DNA from 2 places in the Alteromonas australica genome. Region 2 is predicted to be linked to the other one. Evidence: predicted binding sites of a transcription regulator. Region 2 holds the regulator's gene; the other holds the start of a gene.
The links. Region 2 encodes MetJ, which represses methionine synthesis genes. Its sites were predicted from a motif close to TAGACGTCTAGACGTCTA; they were not measured.

Region 1 (3,639 bases), 530 kb from region 2:
CCATAGAGCTGGTGTTCGCCTTTTTGTTCGGTGTGACCACATGAAAACCGTTTTCCATCATAGCCACGTACTGCTCGGCGATGGCTTCATGGCTTGTACAATCAACAATAACGGGGTTAATCAAACTGTTGTCATTGGCAAACTGTTGCAGACGTTCAATAGAGAGGCCCTCGCTCGCGGCGGCAAGTGCAGGCTGCCAATCTTGTGAGAGGTCTATGCCTTGGCTGTTAAGCAGCAATTTACGGCTGTTGGCAATACCGTACACCCGCAACTGAATATTACGCTTTAATAACGCAGGTTGCTGCTTAGAAATTTGGCTTAATAGCTCGGTACCTACATTGCCACACCCTACGAGAAACACGTCAATGGTATGGCGGTCGGAGAAAAAATTCTGATGAATCACCTTCACCGCTTTTTTCGCACGCTTACTTTCAATCACGGTTGAAATTGAACGCTCTGATGACCCCTGCGCGATAGCCACGTTGTTAACCCGCGCTTGAGCAAGGGAGTTAAAAAATTTAGCAGCAAGTCCTTTGGTTTGACGCATACCATCACCCACAAGGGTAACAATCGCGAGATCTTGTCGTATTTCAATGGGATCAAGCAATTGGTTCTGAAGTTCCAACGCAAAGGCATCTTCCAGTAACTGGAGCGCTTTTGGCGCGTCTTTACTTTGAATACAGAAACTGATGGAATACTCAGAAGACGACTGGGTAATTAAGCTGATAGAGATATTGGCATTTGACATCACTTCAAATACACGGCTTGCCATTCCCACCATACCTTTAAGACCTGGGCCTGCTACATTGAACATGGTGACATCATCAAGTTGTGAAATGCCTTTAACCGATGTCCACTTTTCACTTTTTTCATTACTGATAAGCGTACCGGGTGCAGCCGGGTTCAATGTATTGCGGATCAAACAAGGAATATGATGTTGCGCAATGGGGCCAATGGTTTTTGGATGCAGCACTTTCGCACCAAAATAAGATAGCTCCATTGCTTCTTGATAGGTTAGCTTGTCAAGCAGTACTGCGCCTTCTACTTGATTAGGATCGGCGTTATAAACACCGTCAACATCTGTCCAAATCTCACAACAGCTGGCGTCTATACAGGCGGCTAATATTGCAGCTGAGTAGTCTGAGCCGTTTCTGCCTAACGTGACTTTCTCGCCGTCTTCATTGGCCGCGACGAAACCGGGCATAATGAGCAGCTCACTACCATCGTTAGGCACATCAGTAAATCTGGCCTTGCTGAGAGAAACATCGGCGATGCTGTCTAGATAATCGCCCTCAGCCAAAATATAAGATACAGGGTCAATAATGCGATTTTTAATATCCTTGGCAGACAATATTGCACTAAATAACGTGACAGAAATGTACTCACCAATACTTAATATGCCTGCCGACACATTATCGGGTGCAACACCTAACAGCTTAATACCCTCAAGGTGTTGCTTTAACACCCCTAAATGGGTGTCGATAAAGTCGATAACGTTTGCATATTCAAACCCCGTAAGCGTTTCGTTCAAGGCGCTTGCAATACCGGTAACGGTGCTGGTGAGCTTTTCAAAAAGGGGTTGGAAATCCTCACCTGCGGCTGCTTGCTCACACAAAAGCGATAGTGCATTCGTTACCCCTTTAGGGGCAGAGAGTACAACCGCAGCACCGTCGGTTTGGTGGGTGGCCGTGCTAATGTCCGTCACGCGCAAATAGCGCGGTGCGTCGGCAAGTGAAGAACCCCCAAACTTTAAGACTTTCATGTGCTGCTCCTATTATTTACGCCAAAGCTCTCTTTCTTAAACTAGGTTGGCGTGAGTAAAAAAAAGCCCGCTCTCTGTAAGGGCGGGCTTTCGTTGTCTTTTGCTTACTTGCACTAGCCAGCGACCGCCCTATTTAAGGTGGTAATCATAATGCTGGTGGTGCCCATAAGAAGAATCTTTTTCATAACGACAATTTGCCGTATAGACGTCTATCTGTCAACCGCAGTTTTCACCATACTGTATTGCACAAAGTGAAATATTTCCTGAAACTCGTTTCGAATTAAGCGATATTAGCTGACTTATCCGTCTTCGAGGTGTTGCCCCAAGTAATCCACCAGCACGCGAACTTTAGGTGCCATATGACGATTAGAAGGAAAAAGTGCCCATACGGCCTCTTTTTCGTCTCTATGATCTGCCAGCACTTCGATGAGCTTGCGTTTTTCAAGATCGTTGCGCACGTAAAAGCCAGGCAGTTGCACCAATCCCAACCCTTCTAAGGCGGCGTGACGAAGGGCGTTACCACTATTATATTTAATTCTCCCCTGGATTTTATGCACACGAGACTCCCCTTTCCAATGAAATCGCCAATAGGAGTGGGAGCCCACCAAACATGCATGGGCTTTTAAATCGTCCAACACTTTAGGTTCACCATGTTTACGAAGGTAGTCTTCACTCGCGCATACAAACAGCTGGCGTGTGGCTAATTTTTTCGCCACTAAGGAAGAATCTTCGAGGTGGCCAATTCGAATCGCCAAATCCAGCCCTTGCTCAATAATGTCCACGGTGTCGTTAGAAAATTTACACTCAATTGAAATATCCGTGTATTGCTTCAAAAAGCGATTAAGCAGGGGCGCAACGAATGCTTCTCCGAACGCCACTGGCACCGTCATTTTAATCAAACCACTGGGCACGCGTTGTAACTCCGTCACCATTAGCTCAGCGTCCTGGAGCGCAGCAAGTGCAGGAGCACATTGGGCGTAATACACCCTCCCCGCTTCAGTGAGCGACACATTGCGAGTAGAACGATTAAAAAGCTTTACGCCTAATTGCTTTTCTAAACTCGCGACTTTTCTGCTGACTTGCGCCACAGACGTGTCGAGTTTAATCGCCGCAGAAGTAAAACTGTTTAAATCAGCCACCGTGGTGAATTCTATTATTCCTTCCCAAACCATGCTGAATCTCTTTTTTATGCTCATCGTCTTTGCTTTTGACACTGCTGAATAGGCTAACTTAAGCGGCGACGATATTAAGGTTAAGGGTCATACCCGTATACTAGCCTATTATTTCAAATATGTAATAATGAATTACCTGTATTGTATTTATCAAATAGACCTCTACTTCTATACTTAAGCCCTAAGATTTATCTCCCCCTTCCCTCATTGGGAAGGCAACGATACAAGACGAATGTAGGAGTACGTAATGTCACTAGCACTCAAAGATGGTCAAACACATATTAAATCGAAAGCCGCAGTCGCATGGGGTCCAGGCGAACCATTAAAAATGGAAGAGCTGGATGTAGAGCTGCCTAAGAAAGGTGAAGTATTAGTTAGAATCATTGCCACTGGTGTGTGTCATACCGATGCATTCACTTTATCTGGCGAAGATCCTGAAGGGGTATTTCCTGCTGTACTCGGCCACGAAGGTGGCGGCATTGTAGAAATGGTTGGCGAAGGAGTTACTTCGGTTGAAGTCGGCGACCATGTCATTCCGTTATACACTGCGGAGTGTGGGGAATGTAAGTTTTGTACGTCGGGCAAAACCAATTTATGCCAAGCAGTACGTGAAACGCAAGGCAAAGGCCTCATGCCAGATGGCACCAGCCGCTTCTCAAAAGACGGTGAACCCATCTATCACTACATGGGCTGCTCTACGTTTTC
Region 2 (3,639 bases):
GTCCCGTTGCCGCGTACACCCAACATATGACAAATGGCGTAGCTTAATTCACTTCTGTTAAGGGTGTAAAAATGGAAGTGTTTCACGCCTTCTTTGGCTAATACCTTAACCTGATCCATGGCGATGTTTGCGCCAATTAGGTTACGTGTGGCTTGGTCATCATCATCAAGACCATCGAACATTTTGTGTAAAAAGCCTGGCACGTGAACATTGGTAAAGCCCGCAAATTTCACCAAAGTTTGATAGTTGGTTACGGGTAGAATGCCCGGCACGAGGTCTAAATCTATTCCGGCTGCAGCGGCGCGATCTCTGAAGCGTAAAAATACACTGGTATCGAAGAAAAACTGCGTAATGGCTTCGCTGGCACCGGCTTCTGCTTTGCGCTTGAGGTTGAGTAAGTCAAACTGGGCGTTAGGGGCTTCAGGGTGTTTTTCAGGATAAGCAGCCACGGAAATATCAAAGTCGGCCACGTCTTTAAGCAAGGCCACTAAATCAGAAGCGTACATTTCAGTTTTTTGAACACCAGGAGGAAGATCGCCACGTAACGCCACAATTCGGCGAATACCGGAATCCCAATAGTCTTTTGCAATTTGCTTAAGTTCATCGCGACTGGCATCCACACACGTGAGATGAGGTACGGCGGCAACGCCAGTTTGTTGTTGAATGCGCTTTACTACGTCGTGGGTACGATCACGTTCACCGCTGTTCGCACCGTAAGTAACCGACATATAACTAGGTTTTAGTGGCGCCAAGCGTTCTACTGACTTCCACAAGGTTTGCTCCATCTTTTCAGATTTTGGCGGAAAAAACTCGAATGACACATCAATATCGCGCAGTTCCGAAAGGGACTGATTTAGTGCATCCACACCTTGTGCGTAAGAAACCATGACTTATTACTCTTTTATAGACGTTTAGACGTCTAAACTAATGAATATATGTCTAGACGTCAAGAGGTTTACACTGCTCAATTGACCTTTTCGTGAACTTGTTTAGAATTTCGGTTCATAACATAAAATAAAAGTGGACTGAGTTAGTATAATGGCAGAGTGGAACGGTAACTATATTCACCCCTACGCAGAGCATGGCAAAAAAAGTGAACAAGTAAAGAAAGTCACTGTGTCTATTCCAATTAATGTGCTTAAAGCGCTAACGGATGAACGCACACGTCGCCAAATTAATAACCTTCGACATGCGACTAATTCAGAATTGTTGTGTGAAGCTTTTCTACACGCATTTACAGGTCAGCCATTGCCCAATGATGACGACTTGAAAAAAGACAACCCGAATCGTATTCCGGCAGAGGCGCGCCGTATTATGGAAGAAATGGGGATAGACCCCAGTGTAGAAAATGAAAAAGAATCTTAGCCGTTAATAAGCCTAGTAGAGGGCCCCATCTAACCGTATGGGTTAGATGGGTTGAGATTAGTGACTAACTCGACAGCAAGTTAGTCCGTAGAGGTACCCGGTATTCTGGCCACACCAGAATCAATCGCCGCTTGGGCGACAGCGCCGGCGATACGTTCACATAAGCGTGGATCCATAGGTTTAGGAATAATGTACTCTTTTCCGAACGCCAAACTTTCACTATTGCTGGCTTTAAGCACTTCTTCAGGAACCGGCTCTTTTGTAATACTGCGCAACGCTTCTACCGCGGCAACTTTCATTTCGTCGTTTATCGCGCTCGCACGTACATCTAATGCACCGCGAAAAATAAAGGGAAAACACAACACGTTATTCACTTGATTAGGGTAATCAGAGCGTCCCGTTGCCATAATAAGATCTTGCCTAACTTCATGGGCGAGTTCTGGCTTAATTTCAGGGTCAGGGTTAGAGCACGCAAACACCACGGGGTTTTCCGCCATCAGTGCCAATGCTTCTGGTGGAAGTACGTCAGGGCCGGATACCCCAACAAAGATATCTGCGCCTGCCATTACGTCTTCTAACGTGCGTTTATCCGTATTGTTGGCAAACAGCTTTTTGTGTTCGGTTAAATCTTCCCGGCGAGTATGGATAACACCTTTGCGATCGAGCATATAAATGCGCTCACGCTGCGCCCCACATTTAATCAGTAATTCCATACAAGCAACGGCTGCAGCCCCTGCACCCATACAGACTATTTTGGCACTTTCGATATTTTTGCCCTGAATTTCCAGCGCATTTAACATACCCGCAGCCGTTACAATAGCCGTGCCGTGCTGGTCGTCGTGAAACACCGGGATTTTACAGCGCTTTATCAATTCTTGCTCAATCTCAAAGCACTCAGGTGCTTTAATGTCTTCTAAATTAATGCCACCAAAGGTATCTGCAATATTGGCCACCGTGTTGATGAACTCTTCAGTGGTGCGGTGTTTTACTTCAATGTCGATAGCATCTAAGCCTGCAAAGCGTTTGAACAGGAGCGCCTTACCTTCCATCACGGGTTTTGACGCCAGAGGGCCTAAGTTGCCCAATCCTAAAATGGCAGTACCGTTACTGATGACCGCCACCATATTGCCTTTAGCTGTGTATTTATAAGCGTTGTCGGGGTCTTCGGCAATTTCTCTCACCGGCTCCGCTACGCCAGGGCTGTAGGCAAGAGCCAAGTCATCTACGCCATCCGCCGGCTTCGAAAGCTCGACACGAATTTTTCCTGGTGTAGGCTTTGCGTGATAATCGAGTGCGCGTTGTCTAAAATCTGACATGAGTAAACGTATCCTTAGATGTAGGGTTATTGCAACGTGTTTACCAGATAGCGATAAAGGGGGTTATTTTTATCTTTGTCATTGCCCAGTTTTTGCTATGGTTTATATTAATTAGAAGCAAAAAATTGCCTAAATGAGAACCAGATAGCATGCAAATTTGCTGACGTATTCTCACGTGGCAACTGTATCACACGCCATTAAGTGGTACATATCTGATCAGCTTTTTACATAACTCAATGTAGGGGAGGACGACGCCTAAGACCAGTCACCTTGTCGAATATTAGTTATTCACATTATTTATGATGTTTTTGTAAGTTATACGTTTTTTCTATTTTTCTGTGAAACAGTATCTATGTGCTGGCGGTGTTAAGGAGAAAGTGATGTCTGAAGAACGATTGGTAGAACAGTTAACCGATGTGTGTGAATGGGCAAAGCAAAAGCAGGAAGGGTTTGTGTGGTTAACCCATATAGGGCATTGGCGTCGACCTGAGATTGTTGCGGTGTTTGAAACCGAGGCACATAAAGCAAGGGCACTTTCCAATGGTTGGTACAGCGCATTTGTAGAAGCTGCGGAATTCGCCTGCGAAGCCGTAAAAGGGGAAGCCAAAAGTTTTCGATTTGAAAGTGAACAAGCGTGCAATGAACGAAGTGGCGGCAATTGGGCGAAGCATTTACAAAAAGGGAGTGTGCATTAATCGCACGTCTTTTTTTAAATAGTATATTTAATGTATAAAAAAAGCGCCATAAAGGCGCTTTTTTGCGAAAAGGGTATCAGGCTTACTTTTTGCCCAATGCACCAAAACGCTTCTTAAAGCGATCAACACGACCACCTGTGTCAACGTTACGCTGCTTACCAGTGTAGAAAGGGTGGCAAGAAGAACAAACGTCTAGGTTGATGTCTTTACCAAGTGTAGAACGGATGTTCATCACGTTACCACAAGAGCAAGACGCTTTAATT

Region 1: the regulator MetJ is predicted to act here: its motif matches at 1,957-1,974, upstream of thrA (bifunctional aspartate kinase/homoserine dehydrogenase I).

The regions. Positions count from the first base shown of each region.
Region 1 is NZ_CP008849.1:3,281,275-3,284,913, forward strand. It holds gene thrA (bifunctional aspartate kinase/homoserine dehydrogenase I) at 1-1,762, opposite strand, end outside; gene EP13_RS14430 (LysR family transcriptional regulator) at 2,062-2,934, opposite strand; gene EP13_RS14435 (S-(hydroxymethyl)glutathione dehydrogenase/class III alcohol dehydrogenase) at 3,182-3,639, shown strand, end outside.
Region 2 is NZ_CP008849.1:3,814,130-3,817,768, reverse strand. It holds gene metF (methylenetetrahydrofolate reductase) at 1-887, opposite strand, end outside; gene metJ (met regulon transcriptional regulator MetJ) at 1,039-1,365, shown strand; gene EP13_RS16590 (malic enzyme-like NAD(P)-binding protein) at 1,446-2,681, opposite strand; gene EP13_RS16585 (hypothetical protein) at 3,062-3,376, shown strand; gene rpmE (50S ribosomal protein L31) at 3,459-3,639, opposite strand, start outside.